DNA from 2 places in the Aureimonas sp. SA4125 genome. Region 2 is predicted to be linked to the other one. Evidence: predicted binding sites of a transcription regulator. Region 2 holds the regulator's gene; the other holds the start of a gene.

Region 1 (8,133 bases), 370 kb from region 2:
TCGTCGAAGTTACCGATATCGGCGGCGGCATGCCGGACAGTGTTGCCGAGCGGATCTTCGAGCCGTTTTTCACCACCAAGGAGATCGGCAAGGGAACGGGCCTCGGCCTCTCCATGGTCTACGGCATCGTCAAGCAGTCCGGCGGCTTCATCTTCGTCGACTCGGTCGTCGGCAAGGGGACGACCTTCCGCATCTTCCTTCCCCGGCATTTCCCCTCCGAAGCGGCGCTCGCGAAGGTCGAGGCGGGACCGGTCATCGTGTCCGCCAAGGCCGACCTCTCCGGCACCGCCTCGATCCTCCTCGTCGAGGACGAGGATCATGTGCGGGCCGGCAATGTTCGGGCGCTGAAGATGCGCGGCTACGAGGTGCACGAGGCGGCGTCGGGGGTCGAGGCGCTGGATGTGATGGAACAGCTGGAAGGCCGGATCGACCTGGTCGTCTCCGACGTCGTCATGCCGGAAATGGACGGCCCGACCCTCCTTCGAGAAATGCGGAAGGCGCGGCCGGACCTCAAGTTCATCTTCGTTTCCGGCTATGCCGAGGATGCCTTCGCCAAGAACCTGCCGGAGGGCGAGAAGTTCGGCTTCCTCGCCAAGCCCTTCTCTCTCAGAGATCTCGCCATCGCCGTGAAGGAGATGCTCGACCAGTAGGGCGACCGCCTCAACTGGCGGCTGCCATCGCCGTGGCGATGCGGGCGGCAAGGCGGGCGTTCGACTGGACCAGCGCGATGTTCGTCTTCAGCGACTGACCCTGGCTGAGCTCGAACATTCGGCCGAGGAGAAAGGGCGTTACCGCCTTGCCCGATATTCCGGTCGCCCGGGCTTCGCCGAGCGCGGTCGCGACATAGGCTTCGATCACCTCGGTCTGGATCTCGTCGGCTTCGGGGACAGGATTGCCGATCAGTATTCCGCCCCCGATGCCGAGTCGGGCACGCATCGTCTGGAAGGAGGCGATGGCCTCCGGCGTGTCGAGCCGGAGCGGCGCGCGCAGGCCGGATGACCGCGACCAGAAGGCGGGGAAGACGTCGCAGCCATAGCCGACGACCGGTACGCCCTTCGTTTCCAGCACTTCCAGGGTTTTTGGCAGGTCGAGAATCGCCTTGGCGCCGGCCGAAACGACGATCACGGCAGTGCGGGACAGCTCTTCGAGATCGGCCGATATGTCGAAACTGTCCGCCGCACCCTGGTGGACACCGCCGATCCCGCCGGTGGCGAAGACCCCGATGCCGGCCAGAGCTGCCGCGATCATGGTCGCCGCGACGGTGGTAGACCCGGTGCGGCCGGTTGCCAGCGCAAAGGCGAGGTCGGCGCGCGACAGCTTCATGGCATCGTCGCGGCGCGCCAGCTGATCGAGCTCGCCCGCCTCGAGACCAATGTGGAGCTGGCCGTCCAGAACCGCGATGGTCGCGGGCTCCGCCCCTTCAGCCCGCACGATCGCCTCGACGTCCCGCGCCGTCTCGAGGTTTTCGGGGAAGGGCATGCCGTGGGTGATGATCGTGGATTCCAGCGCGACGACCGGTCGTCCGGCGGAAAGCGCCGCGCCGACGGACTGGGAAGTGTGAAAGAGGGCGTGATTCTGCACGGTTGACGTCCTTCATGCGTTGTCGGCGGTGCGCGGCGGCGTCATGGCTGCGGCGATGGCGTATATGGCGGATAGGCAATCCTGCGGATCGGCGCTCCCGTCGGCGATGCGCCGGCTCGCCGCCGCCATTCCCAGCCGAACGGCTTCGATGAGCGGCCAGCCGTCGATGAAGGCGAGGGTTGCGGTGGCGGCGAGCGTGTCGCCGGCCCCCGTGACGTCCCGGAGGCGCGCGACCGCGGGCGGCGCCTGAAGGGTGATCGTCCCGTGGTCGAGGATGGCGACGTCGGAGGGGCCGTCGGTGATGACGACCCGGCTCGCGCCGCTTTCGGCAAGGAGTTCGGCAAGCAGGGCGACGCCGGTCGCGGCCGAGGCTTCGACGAGACTTGCCGCCTCCGCCCGCGACAGGAAGAGAAGCGTCAGCGCCCCAAGGCGTTCCCCGAGACGGACCGCCTTCGAGGGCGAGACGCCGATGGCCGCGACCGGTCGTCCGGCAAAGGACTGGATGAGGGCATCGATCGCGCCCGCCGGCAGGTTGGCGTCGAGAATCAGTCCTTCGCTGGCACTCATGGCGGCGCGGACGTGTCGGCGCGAATAGGCCCTGCCCGACAGGAGATCGTAAAGCTGCATGTCGGCAATGCCGGCAACGAGGTCGCCGCGCTCGTCGAGGATGGCCGTATAGGTCGCCGTGCGGCGGTCCAGCCAGACCATGCTGTGGTCGACGATGCCCGCGCTGGCGACAGACGCCTCGACAAGACCCGCTTCGAGATCGCCGCCGCGCGCCGACATCATCGTCACGTCGGCCCCGAACATCCGAAGCGCGAGCCCGGCGTTGAAGATTGCGCCGCCGAGCGATTCGACGACTGTCCCCGGATTGGACGCGCCGAGCCGGATGCGCGCGCTGGACCGTCCTCGCCGGTCGACATGGGCAGCTCCGGCGAGGAAGATGTGGTGTCGGCCGACGTCCATCTCGAAACTTTCATCAAATCTTAGGAAACGGCACGAATTCCGGGAAGGCGACTCATCCGGGAAAACCGAGAACAAAGCGAGATCACGCTTGCCAATCGAGAACAAAACATGTACGAGAGGGATAGTTAAGGCGCGATTGCGTCACTGTCTCCCGCGTGAAATAAGGTGGCTCTCCCATGGCACAGAAAAACCTACGGCTTGTCGAGGATCCATCGTTGGACAAGAATAAAGCACTCGACGCAGCGCTCTCGCAGATCGAACGTGCCTTCGGCAAGGGCTCGATCATGCGGCTCGGCGCCAATGAGAAGCTGGTCGAGATCGAGACGATCTCCACGGGCTCGCTCGGCCTCGACATGGCGCTCGGCATTGGCGGCCTGCCCAAGGGCCGTATCGTCGAGGTCTATGGGCCGGAAAGCTCCGGCAAGACGACTCTGGCACTGCACACCATTGCCGAAGCCCAGAAGAAGGGCGGTATCTGCGCCTTCGTCGATGCCGAGCATGCGCTCGATCCGGTCTATGCCCGAAAGCTCGGCGTCGATCTCGAAAATCTCCTGATCTCGCAGCCCGATACGGGCGAGCAGGCATTGGAGATCGTCGATACGCTGGTGCGCTCCGGCGCAATCGACGTGCTGGTCGTCGATTCGGTCGCGGCGCTGACGCCGCGGGCCGAAATCGAGGGCGAGATGGGCGATTCCCTGCCCGGCATGCAGGCGCGGCTGATGAGCCAGGCGCTGCGCAAGCTCACCGGCTCGATCTCGCGGTCGAAGTGCATGGTGATCTTCATCAACCAGATCCGCATGAAGATCGGCGTGATGTACGGATCGCCCGAAACGACGACCGGCGGCAACGCGCTGAAGTTCTACGCCTCGGTCCGTCTCGACATCCGCCGCATCGGCGCCATCAAGGACCGCGAGGAAATCACCGGCAACCAGACGCGGGTGAAGGTCGTCAAGAACAAGCTGGCCCCGCCCTTCAAGCAGGTCGAGTTCGACATTATGTACGGCGAGGGCGTCTCGAAGCTCGGCGAACTCATTGATCTCGGCGTCAAGGCCGGCATCGTCGAGAAGTCCGGCGCCTGGTTCTCCTGCAACAGCCAGCGCCTCGGCCAGGGTCGCGAGAACGCCAAGCAGTTCCTCAAGGACAATCCGGACATGGCGGCCGACATCGAGACGGCGATCCGCCAGAATGCCGGCCTGATTGCGGAGCAGCTGCTCGACGACGGCAAGGCGAGCGACGACGACGCCGACGCATGAGGGGAGGTGCGTCGCCTTCCGGGTGTGGAGGTTTGGCGCCCTCGGCCGGGGAGCTGGGACCCCGGCGAGGCTGACTCAGGACGGCCCAGCGGGCTGAGGAACCGGAAGGGTGGGGCGCAAGCGTCCCGCCCTTTGTCGTTTCCGGCCGCGGTGCGACGCCGATGGACAGCGATTGGAGCCGACGCTACAAAGCGCGGGCACGGCCTTGCGGTCGGCGTCTTATCCCGGAGCGACGCTTTGCGGCGCGGGTCTCCCGCAGCCGCGAAGGCCGGTTGCTCCACTTTGTTCATCGCATCGCCGAGAGTTTCGGGCTCGTCCCGCGACAGGAGGCGGTGCGCCAGGCATTTGAAGGTCCAGCATGAGCGGCGTGAACGAGATCCGGTCGACCTTTCTCGACTATTTTGAGAGCAACGGCCACGCCAAGGTCGCCTCGTCGCCGCTGGTGCCGCGCAACGATCCGACGCTGATGTTCACCAATGCGGGCATGGTGCAGTTCAAGAACGTTTTCACCGGCGTCGAGAGCCGGCCCTACAACCGTGCCGCGACATCGCAGAAATGCGTGCGCGCCGGCGGCAAGCACAATGATCTCGACAATGTCGGCTACACCGCGCGCCACCACACCTTCTTCGAGATGCTCGGCAATTTCTCCTTCGGCGACTATTTCAAGGAGAACGCCATCGAGTTCGCCTGGACGCTGCTGACGAAGGAATTCGCGCTCGCCAAGGACAAGCTGCTCGTCACCGTCTACCATGACGACGAGGAGGCGGCGTCGCTGTGGAAGCGCATCGCGGGCCTGTCGGACGACCGCATCATCCGCATCGCAACATCCGACAACTTCTGGTCGATGGGCGAGACCGGCCCCTGCGGGCCGTGCTCGGAAATCTTCTATGACCATGGTCCGGAGATCTGGGGCGGTCCGCCCGGCAGCGCCGAAGAGGACGGCGACCGCTTCATCGAGATCTGGAACCTCGTCTTCATGCAGTTCGAGCAGATCTCGGCCGAGGAGCGGGTGAGCCTGCCGCGGCCCTCGATCGACACCGGAATGGGGCTGGAACGTCTTGCCGCCGTGTTGCAGGGCGTCCACGACAACTACGACATCGACCTTTTCAAGGCCCTGATCGGCGCCTCGGTCGAACTGACTGGCGTTCCGGCGGAAGGCGACAATCGCGCCAGCCACCGCGTCATCGCGGATCACCTGCGGTCCTCGGCCTTCCTCATCGCCGATGGCGTCCTGCCCTCGAACGAGGGGCGCGGCTATGTCCTGCGCCGGATCATGCGCCGCGCGATGCGGCATGCGAAGATGCTGGGGGCCCGCGAACCGATCCTCTACCGGCTGCTGCCGGTGCTCGTCGCCGAGATGGGCCGCGCCTATCCAGAACTCATGCGCGCCGAGGCGCTGATCGCGGAGACCTTCAAGCTCGAGGAGAAGCGCTTTCTCGTCACGCTCGACCGTGGCCTGTCACTTCTCACCGACGCGACGGACGGCATGGTGACCGGCGCAAAACTCTCCGGCGAGACGGCCTTCAAGCTCTACGACACGTATGGCTTCCCGCTCGACCTGACGCAGGACGCGCTGCGTCCGCGCGGCATCGAGGTCGATGTCGACGCCTTCAAGGTCGCGATGGAGCGCCAGAAGGCGGAGGCGCGCAAGAGCTGGACCGGTTCGGGCGAGACGGCGTCGGAAACCGTCTGGTTTTCGATCCGCGACCGCGTCGGGGCGACCGAGTTCCTCGGCTACGACACGGAGACCGCCGAAGGCGTCGTCACCGCGCTCGTCGTCGACGGCAAGGAAGTGGCGACAGCCGCCGCCGGCGACGAAGTCTCCATCGTCGTCAACCAGACGCCGTTCTATGGCGAATCCGGTGGCCAGCAGGGTGATGCCGGCGTCATGCGCGGCGAGGGCGTCCGGGTCGAGATCGCGACAACGCAAAAGCTTCTCGGCGGCAGCCTGTTCGTCCACCGCGGCAAGGTGATGGAGGGTACACTGAGGCAGGGCGCGGCGCTCGAACTCGTCGTCGATCACGGCCGGCGCACGAAGATCCGGGCCAACCACTCGGCGACCCATCTTCTGCACGAGGGCCTGCGCGAGATCCTCGGCACGCATGTGGCGCAGAAGGGTTCGCTCGTCGCGCCGGAGCGGCTGCGTTTCGACTTCTCGCATCCAAAGCCCATCGAGGCCGCCGAGCTTGCCGAGGTCGAGCGCCTCGCCAACCGCATCATCCTGCAGAACACGCCGGTGACGACGCGGCTGATGACCGTCGACGACGCCATCGCCGAAGGCGCCATGGCGCTGTTCGGCGAAAAGTACGGCGACGAGGTTCGCGTCGTCTCGATGGGTGTCGCCGAGGAAGGCGACAAGGCCGGACGGACCTATTCGGCCGAGCTTTGCGGCGGCACGCATGTCGGCGCGACCGGCGATATCGGCCTTGTCCACGTAATCTCGGAAAGCGCCGTCGGCGCCGGTGTCCGCCGCATCGAGGCGCTGACCGGGGACGCCGCCCATGCCTATTTCATCGAACAGGACGAGCGCGTCCGACGCATTGCCGCGGCGCTGAAGGCTTCGCCTGCGGAAGTGGTGGAGCGGCTGGAGGCCCTGGTCGACGAGCGCAAGCGCCTGGAACGCGAGGTTGCGGACATGCGCAAGCGTCTGGCCCTTGCCGGCGACGGTGGTTCTGCCACCGGCAGTGCGGCCAGGACGGTGGCGGGTGTCGGCTTCCTCGGCCGTGTGCTGCAGGGCGTCGGCGCCAAGGATCTGAAGGGCCTCGTCGACGAGGCCAAGACGGGCCTTGGGTCAGGTGTCGTCGTCTTCGTCGGGGTGGACGAGGGCAAGGCGAGCGTCGTCGTCGGCGTCACGCCGGATCTGGTCGGCCGCTACGACGCGGTATCGCTGGTGCGGGCAGCGAGCGAGGCGATCGGCGGCAAGGGCGGCGGTGGGCGGCCCGACATGGCGCAGGCCGGTGGCCCCGAGGCCGATAAAGCCGATGCCGCAGTCGCCGCGGTCGAGGCGGCGCTGGCTGGCTGAGAGGCGGATCCGGAGGAGGCGAGCTTCCTCGGACCCCGTGCCCTGAACCTGCCGGAGCCCGCGCGCCGGCAGCGCGATGCAGCCTGCGGCGGTCCTCGTTCTCCAGCGGTCCAGGCTTCGGACCTGACAGATGGCTGCTGCCCCCGCAGGGCCGGCATCCATCGTCCATCCCGTCGCCTCAGGGCCCCATCCAACGAAAAGCCCGACATCGCTGCCGGGCTTTTTTGTGCCTGTCGCTGAGCGCGACGGCGGGCTGCCGCTTCGTGGACGTTCGCCGTCAGTCGTCGTAGGCCGGCAGCTGGTTGATCGCGGCGGTGTCCAGCGCGAGAACGACGCGTTTGCCGTCCATGCTGAGGCTTTCCAGCGGGACCAGCCGGTCGTCGTCCCCCGTTACGAGATCGTTCTCGAATTCGACGCTGACCGCCGTCGGGGTCTCAGCGTTCGTCCCGACGACCTCCTCGATCTCGCCGATCTTCTTGCCGGCGGTGTCGTAGACGTCCATGTCGTCGAGCGCATCGACGCTGACGTTCATCGATGGAAGCATGACCGCGTCGTCGATCTCGACCAGAGCGTTCTGGGCGAAGGCGGCGGTGGTGGACAGAAGCCCGGCGAGGACGATGGCGGCTGGTGTGGCAAAGGTCATGTGGGAAACTGCTCCGTTGTCAGATGACTGACCAATGTCCCAGCGACCGGTAGGTTTCATCCGAGGGGCACCCGTTTTTGACATCGGCGTGACGGCGATCGCTGTTTCCGCAACGAAAAAGGGCGCCCGATCCTGAGACCGGGCGCCCTGCAAGCGGTGAGCCAGGCGCAGCGGCGCCGAGGCGTCTTTGGTCAGACGGCCATCGCCTTTTTGAGATTCTCGTCAATCTTGTCGAGGAAGCCGGTGGTGGAGAGCCAGGGCTGGTCGGGACCGATGAGGAGGGCGAGATCCTTCGTCATGTGGCCGGCCTCGACGGTGTCGATGCAGACCTTCTCCAGCGTGTCGGCGAAGCGCGCGAGTTCGGCGTTGTCGTCGAGCTTGGCGCGGTGGGCAAGGCCCCGCGTCCAGGCGAAAACCGAGGCGATCGAGTTGGTCGAGGTTTCCTCGCCGCGCTGGTGCTGGCGATAGTGGCGGGTGACGGTGCCGTGCGCGGCCTCCGCCTCGACCGTCTTGCCGTCGGGCGTCATCAGCACCGAGGTCATCAGGCCGAGCGAGCCGAAACCCTGCGCCACGGTATCGGACTGGACGTCGCCATCGTAGTTCTTGCAGGCCCAGACGTAGCCGCCCGACCACTTCATCGCCGACGCCACCATGTCGTCGATCAGGCG
Region 2 (8,133 bases):
TGGACGGATACGCGCTGCGTGCGTCCGACGCGACCGCCTCCGGGTCGCGCCTGCGGGTCGTCGGTGAATCAGCCGCCGGGCGCGCCTTCGGGGGGCGCCCCGGCCCTGGCGAGGCCGTCCGCATCTTCACCGGCGCGCCTGTGCCGGAGGGATGCGACGCCATCGTCATCCAGGAAAACGCCGACCGGGTTTCGGACGGCGAGGTCCTGCTTCTGGAGGCCGCCGTCCCCGGACGCCATATCCGCAGCGCCGGTGCCGATTTTTCCGCCGGCGCCGTGCTGCAGCCGGCGGGGACGCGCCTGTCCGCCGGGGCGATCGCGCTGGCTGCCAGCGGCGGATACCCCGAGGTGTCGGTCCGACGGCGTCCGCGCATCGCGGTGCTGGCCACCGGCGACGAGCTCGTCCTGCCCGGCGAGAGCATCGGTCCGTCGCAGATCGTCGCGTCGAATTCCTATGGCGTCGCGGCGATGGTGACGTCGGCCGGCGGCGTGGCCCTCGACTACGGCATCGCGCGCGACGATGCCGCCGAGATCGGCGGCTTTCTCGACCGCGCCCTCGCCGAGCACGTCGACATCTTCGTCACCATCGGCGGCGCCTCCGTCGGGGACCACGACCTCGTCGCCGACGTGTTCGCGCAGAAGGGCGTCACGCCGGATTTCTGGAAGGTCGCCATGCGTCCGGGCAAGCCGCTGATGGCAGGTCGCATCGGCTCGATGCGACTTGTCGGACTTCCCGGAAATCCCGCGTCCAGCCTCGTGGCGGCGACGCTCTTCCTGAGACCCCTCGTATCGACGCTGGCCGGATGCCCGAGCGCTCCGATGTACCGCAACGCCGTTCTCGGCACCGATATGCCGGCCAATGATCTGCGTGCCGATTTCATCCGCGCGACGCTTGGCGAGAGAGAGGCCCTGACACCGGTCGTCATGCCCATCACACGCCAGGACTCCTCCCTCCTCTCGGTCTATGCCCGGGCCGACGTACTGCTCCGGCGCGAGCCGTTCGCGTCCGCCGCAAGAGCCGGCGACCCCTGCCGCTACATCCTGCTCGACTGAGGCAGTCGCGCCACCGCCCCTTGCGGAACACAACTAGAACAGATAGGTTTGTTCAGGTTTTGTTTTATAGGGATTCTCACCGATGCTGACGCGCAAGCAGCACGATCTGCTGATGTTCATTCATGGACGGTTGCAGGAAGTCGGCGTGCCGCCGTCCTTCGACGAGATGAAGGATGCGCTGGACCTCCGGTCGAAATCCGGCATCCACCGGCTGATCACCGCACTCGAAGAACGCGGCTTCATTCGCCGCCTGCCGAATCGCGCTCGCGCGCTGGAAGTGTTGCGACTGCCCGATTCGGTGACGCAGATGCCGAAGCGGACGGCGTTCACGCCGAGCATCGTCGAGAACTCCCGGGCCCGCACCGAGCCGGTGGCCGAAGTCGCCTCCCTGCAGAAGCGCCCGCGCGCCGTCTCCAACGAGAACAGCGCGGTCGGCATTCCGATGATGGGTCGCATCGCCGCGGGCGTTCCGATCGCCGCGATCCAGAACAACACGCAGCAGATCTTCGTGCCGCCCGACATGCTGGGTGCGGGCGAACACTTCGCCCTGGAGGTCAAGGGCGACTCGATGATCGAGGCGGGCATCCTCGACGGCGACACCGTCGTCATCCGGCGTGCCGACACGGCGACGCCTGGAGACATCGTCGTCGCCCTCGTCGACGAGGAGGAGGCGACGCTGAAGCGCTTTCGCCGTCGCGGCAACACCATCGCCTTGGAAGCGGCAAACCCGGCCTATGAGACCCGCATCTTCGGATCGGACCGGGTCAAGGTCCAGGGCCGCCTCGTCGGGCTGATTCGACGGTACTGACAAACGCCGGGGCCTCTCGCAGGACATCGCGCCTGCCCGCCGGTGCATCCCTCCCCGGTTGCGTCATGGAGACGAGGATGCAGCCGATGCGGGCTGGGCCAACGTCGGTGTAGTCTGCCGGCCGTCAGGCGTGATCCGCTCGCCTGCGGGGCTGACGCCGAGGAGCGAATCCGCCGGGTCCGATTGCGCCGACGAGTCCGGCTGTGCCGACGAGTCCGGTTGTGCCGACACGTCTGGTTGCGATGACACCGCGGTCGAGGGGTTCCGCCAGGTCTCCGGCCAGGGTGCGTCGCGGTGGCGATTCCAGGGCTCAGGCGCGGAATCGATCGATGCCACCTGGCGCGGCCCGGGGCCATCGCCGTAGACGGCGATCGAGCCGCTTCGGCGCAGGGTCTTGAGCGTCAGCAACATCGCGCCGGAGCGGCAGGCATCGAGCCGGATGGCGCGCGCCACGATGGCGACATCTCCCTCGTCGCAGGCCCGGCCGGTTTGCCGATAGTCGTCGGTCCAGGTCACCCGGATACCGCCTCTCGTCGTCGCACGGCAGAAGGCCATCGGCCTTTGTCGTCGCGAACTGGCGATTGTCGTGGGTTTTACGCCAGCGGACTGAAAGGTCTTTGCCCCGGCGGGCGGAAGGCCTGGCGCCGTGGCATTGTCGGCGGTCGGAGCAGAGTCGGCGGCGGCCGTGACCCTGGCGGGGAAATTTGACCCTTTGTCCGGGGCCGGTGAAAGCGCTTCGCATTGAAACGAGAGCGCCGGCCGGCCAGCCGGCGCCTCGAAGCCAGCACCCGGCTGTTCCGGAAAGGCCCTCACCCACTGCTCCTGCACGAAGGCATTCGGCCGCGGCAGCCGGGGGATGAGACGATGCGCCTCATCGATCATCGCCACCTGCCGGCCGTCCTCGAAGACGAGGAGGTCCGGCCGCGTCGAGCGGTCGGGCGCAAGGAGGAGGCCAATGGCGGCAAGTGGAACGGCGACCCAGCGCAGGCGGCTGGAGAGGAAGCAGAGGAAGGCGAGCGCGAGGGTCAGCGCGAGGAGACCGCTCGCCGTCATGATGCCGGTCGGCTCGTCCGACAGACGATCGTGCAGGAAATGCGCGATCTCGAACACCAGCGTCAGCCCGTATCCCATCAGTACCAGCAGCGGCGAATCGAGACCCAGCGGCATCGCCACCATGGCGATCAGCGCCAGGGGCATGATCCAGAACGAGAAAAGCGGCACGGCGAGAAGGTTGGCGACCAGGCCATAGGGCGCGACACGCTGAAAATGATAGGCGGCATAGGGCGCCGTCGCGGCCCCGGCGATCAGCGACGCTGCGCCGAGGCCAACGAGGAAGAGCAGGGTACGCGTCGGCCAGGCACGCGACCTCCGGTCTTCCTCCCGCGTCGCCCGCCACCGCGAAAATCCGCCGTAGACGCCGACCAGCGCGGCCGTCGCGCTGAAGGACATCTGAAAGCTAGCCGTCATCAGCGCATGCGGTTCGAGCGCGAGGACGATGATCGCCGCGATGGCGACATTGCGCAGCGTCAGCGCGGGCCGGTCGAACAGCACGGCGAGAAGCACGATCGACAGCATGACGAAGGAGCGATCGGAAGCGATGTTGCTGCCGGAGAGGAGGAGGTAGAAGCCGGCGATGCAGAGCGCCACGACGGCGGCGATCTTCTTTACCGGGAGCATCAGGGCGCACCAGGGGATCGCGGCCAGGATCACCCGGACCACGGCCATGGCAAAGCCTGCCACGAGCGCCATGTGGAGGCCCGAGATCGACAGGACATGCGACAGGCCGGTGGTGCGCAGCCAGCTTTCGACGTCGTCGGGAATACCGGCCCGGTCGCCGGTGATCAGCGCCGACGCGACGGCCCCTTCCGCGCCGCCGATGCTGCTGCGAATACGCGCGCTGACGTCGAGGCGCAGGCGCAGGATACGCTGGCCCGGCGACAATTCCGTCGGCGGGGCCGCCTCATCAGCCCTCTCGGGCGGTCCGAGGGCAAAGCCGGTGGCGCCGAGCCCGGCGAAGAAATTGCCGAAGGCAAAATCGTAGCCGCCGGGATAGGCCGGCCCCGACGGTGCGCGCAGCCGAACGAGCCCGCGATAGCGGCCGCCGATGCCGATCGGCTCGTGGCGGCTGGAGACGAGGATCTGGACGCGCTCGGGCGCGCGCGACAGATGTGGCCGCTCGGTCCCGGTGATATCGACGCGATAGCGATAGCGCCCCTTGGCGTCCTGGTCGCGCCAGGCGACGGTACCCTCGATCCGTACCGTCGCTTCGCCGGCAAAGATCGTCGTGCCCGTGCGCTGCATTTCCCACGCCGCAAAGCCTAAACCGGCAGCAGCCGCGGCAAGCGCTACGATAAAGGTTTTTGCGGCAGACCGTCCTGCCAGGCGACTCCCTAGCAGCAGCATGACCGTGAAGAGCGCCAGCAGGCAGAGGGAGGAAGGCGTCGGACCCGAGAAATAGGCTCCGATCCCCAGCATCAAGGCGGCCGGGATCATAAAGAAGCCGGTGCGCTCTCCCGCCTCTATATCGACCTGGCGCGACAGCCATTCGGAAATGCCGTCCCTCGCCCTGGCAAGGTGCTGTCCGAGCGTGAGCCTCGGCCGCACTGCGCCACGCGCGGTCGCCGACCGATCGCCGATCCCACCCTCGCGCCCGCCCTCGGCCGCACTCATGCGCGCCCTCGCCGCCTTGTCTCTCCCCCACCCTATGCTACACAGCCGCAGGAAAATGACGATCCGAAAACGATCGCCTCCGGGCGAGTGGAGACCTGATGACGAAACCCGTCGTGACCCGTTTCGCGCCCTCGCCGACCGGCTTCCTGCACATCGGCGGCGCCCGCACGGCCCTGTTCAACTGGCTGTATGCGCGGCGCATGGGCGGCAAGATGCTGCTCCGAATCGAGGACACCGACCGCGAGCGGTCGAGCGAGGCAGCTGTGGTGGCGATCATCGAGGGCCTTGCCTGGCTTGGCCTCGACGCCGACGAGCCACCGATTTCGCAGTTCGAGCGCGCCGCGCGTCACCGAGAGGTCGCCGAGGAAATGGTGGCGGCCGGCAAGGCCTATTACTGCTATGCCTCGCAGGCGGAGCTCGACGAAATGCGCGAGAAGGCCCGCGCGGAAAAGCGCCCGCCCCGCTATGACGGGCGCTGGCGCGACCGCGATCCGTCCGAGGCACCGGAAGGCGTCAAGCCGGTGATCCGGCTCCGCGCGCCCCAGGAGGGCGAGACCGTCGTCCACGACCAGGTTCAGGGCGAGGTCCGCTTCCCCAACCGCGATCTCGACGACATGGTGCTTCTGCGCTCCGACGGCTCGCCGACCTACATGCACGCCGTCGTCGTCGACGACCACGACATGGGCGTCACCCACATCATCCGCGGCGACGACCACCTGACCAATGCCGGCCGCCAGACGCTGATCTATCAGGCGATGGGCTGGGAAGTGCCTGTCATGGCGCACATCCCGCTGATCCACGGCGAGGACGGCGCAAAGCTATCCAAGCGCCACGGCGCGCTCGGTGTCGATGCCTATCGCGGGCTCGGCTACCTGCCCGAGGCGCTCCTCAACTATCTCGCCCGTCTCGGCTGGAGCCATGGCGACGAGGAAATCATGTCGATCGGGAACATGATCGCCTGGTTCGACATCACGGACGTCAACAAGGGCGCCGCGCGCTTCGACTTCGCCAAGCTGAACGCGCTGAACGGGCACTATCTCCGCGCCGCGCCCGACGCCGATCTCGTCGACCTCCTGATGACCGAGCGCGACCATCTGCCGAATGGCGATATCCTGAAGCAGAAGCCCGACGCAGAGACAATTGCTCTCCTGTCGGCCGCCATGGCGGGATTGAAGGAGCGCGCGAAAACCCTCGTCGAACTGACTGATTCGACATCCTATCTCTTCGCCGCGCGCCCGCTGGCGATGGAGGACAAGGCCGAGGCGATCCTCGCCGAAGGCGGCCGCGCCATCGTCAGGGATCTCGCGCCGATGCTTGCGGCGGTCAGCGACTGGAGCGCGATTCCGCTCGAGGACGCCGTACGCGCCTATGCCGAGGAGAAAGGCCTGAAGCTCGGCAAGGCCGCGCAGCCGCTGCGTGCCGCGCTGACAGGGCGCACCACGTCACCGGGCGTCTTCGACGTGCTCGCCGTGCTCGGCCGCGACGAAGCGCTGGCGCGGCTGAAGGATCAATCGATCTGACTGGCAATTCAGCAGATTGGATCGCAGTGCGGCGCAATATGTTCACCTGCTACGCAACTTGTCCCCTTTCCGGGATTGGAGTAGGCAGGTTCCATCGAGGTGTGCGCTGCGAAAGCCTCGGCGCTCGCGTCTTTCAAGGAAGGGGATACGCATGACGGACCACTCGGCGACGATCGCACTGGGAGACAAGACGGCAACCTGCGAAATCCGAAGCGGCACGATGGGCCCGGATGTCGTCGACATTGCGACCCTCTACAAACAGACCGGCACTTTCACCTACGACCCCGGTTTCTCCTCGACCGCGTCCTGCGAGTCGAAGATCACCTATATCGACGGTGACGAAGGCGTTCTGCTGCACCGCGGTTATCCCATCGATCAGCTGGCCGAGAGGGGCGATTTCCTCGAGACCTGCTATCTCCTGCTCTACGGCGAATTGCCGACCGAGCGCGAGATGTCCGACTTCGTCTACCGCGTCACACGGCACACCATGGTGCACGAGCAGATGTCGCGCTTCTACTCCGGCTTCCGCCGCGACGCCCATCCGATGGCCGTCATGGTCGGCTCGGTCGGCGCGCTCTCGGCCTTCTACCACGACTCGACCGACATCGCCGATCCGCACCAGCGCATGGTCGCCTCGATCCGCATGGTCGCGAAAACCCCGACGCTCGCGGCCATGGCCTACAAGTACCATATCGGCCAGCCCTTCGTTTACCCGCGCAACGACCTGTCCTACGCCGAGAACTTCCTGCACATGTGCTTCGCGGTCCCCTGCGAGCCCTACAAAATCAATCCCGTCCTCGCCCGCGCCATGGACCGGATCTTCATCCTCCACGCCGACCACGAGCAGAACGCGTCGACCTCGACGGTGCGCCTTGCCGGTTCGTCCGGCGCCAACCCGTTTGCCTGCGTCGCCGCCGGCATCGCCTGTCTCTGGGGACCGGCGCATGGGGGCGCCAACGAGGCGGCGCTGAACATGCTGATGGAAATCGGCACGGTCGACCGCATCCCCGAATACATCGCCCGCGCCAAGGACAAGAACGACCCCTTCCGCCTGATGGGTTTCGGCCATCGCGTCTACAAGAACTACGACCCGCGCGCCACGATCATGCAGAAGACCTGCCACGAGGTGCTGGACGAGCTCGGCATCAAGGATGATCCGACGCTGGAAGTGGCGATGGAGCTGGAGCGCATCGCGCTGACCGACCCCTACTTCATCGAAAAGAAGCTCTACCCGAACGTCGACTTCTATTCCGGCATCACGCTGAAGGCGCTGGGATTCCCGACGACGATGTTCACCGTCCTGTTCGCCGTCGCCCGCACCGTCGGCTGGATCGCGCAGTGGAAGGAAATGATCGAGGACCCGCACCAGCGCATCGGCCGCCCCCGCCAGCTCTATACCGGCGCGGCGCTTCGCGACTACGTGGCCGTCGGCGACCGCGCCTAGGCCTGCCGCGCACGTTTCTGCCAGACGGGCGCTTCGGCGCCCGTCTTCGTTTGAATGACAAGGGCGCTTCGGTGCCGCTACCGCCTATGAAAATGCCGGAGCGACCAGTTGGCCGCCCCGGCAGGACTGAACGTCGCCATGCAGGCGTGATGTCAATTTAGAACGGAATCTCGTCATCGAGGTCGCGGGACGATCCGCCACCGCCACCGCCACGGTCGTAACCACCCCCGCCGCCGCCACGATCGTCGCTCGGGCCGCGATCATAGCCGCCGCCACCGCCCCGACTGCTGGAGCCACCGCGCTCGTTGTCGCCGCCGCCGGAGCTGTCGCCACGTCCGCCGAGCATCTGCAATTCGCCGCGAAAACGCTGCAGCACGACCTCGGTCGCGTATTTCTTCTGGCCCGACTGGTCTTCCCAGGAGCGCGTCTGGAGCTGGCCCTCGATGTAGACGGTCGAGCCCTTTTTCAGATACTGCTCCGCGACCTTCACGAGGTTCTCGTTGAAGATCACGACGTTGTGCCACTCGGTCTTCTCCTTGCGCTCGCCCGAGGACTTGTCGCGCCAGGATTCCGACGTCGCGATGCGCATGTTGACGACGGCATCGCCCGAGTTGAGGCGCCGCACTTCCGGGTCGGCGC

What was found. The regulator LexA, encoded in region 2, represses DNA repair genes until DNA is damaged. The targets are predictions, from matches to a motif close to TGTTCNNNNTGTGTTCNG.
Region 1: recA (recombinase RecA) is a predicted target of LexA. The motif match lies at 2,615-2,632, and genes of this name have one in related genera.

The regions. Positions count from the first base shown of each region.
Region 1 covers NZ_AP025032.1:2,773,875-2,782,007, reverse strand. Annotated here, with positions in the region: gene Sa4125_RS13140 (response regulator) at 1-650, shown strand, start outside; gene Sa4125_RS13135 (pseudouridine-5'-phosphate glycosidase) at 661-1,581, opposite strand; gene Sa4125_RS13130 (carbohydrate kinase family protein) at 1,594-2,547, opposite strand; gene recA (recombinase RecA) at 2,724-3,800, shown strand; gene alaS (alanine--tRNA ligase) at 4,159-6,822, shown strand; gene Sa4125_RS13115 (PRC-barrel domain-containing protein) at 7,100-7,465, opposite strand; gene Sa4125_RS13110 (NADP-dependent isocitrate dehydrogenase) at 7,657-8,133, opposite strand, start outside.
Region 2 covers NZ_AP025032.1:2,403,896-2,412,028, forward strand. Annotated here, with positions in the region: gene glp (gephyrin-like molybdotransferase Glp) at 1-1,052, shown strand, start outside; gene lexA (transcriptional repressor LexA) at 1,135-1,860, shown strand; gene Sa4125_RS11150 (ComEC/Rec2 family competence protein) at 1,924-4,530, opposite strand; gene gltX (glutamate--tRNA ligase) at 4,629-6,050, shown strand; gene gltA (citrate synthase) at 6,202-7,494, shown strand; gene ssb (single-stranded DNA-binding protein) at 7,652-8,133, opposite strand, start outside.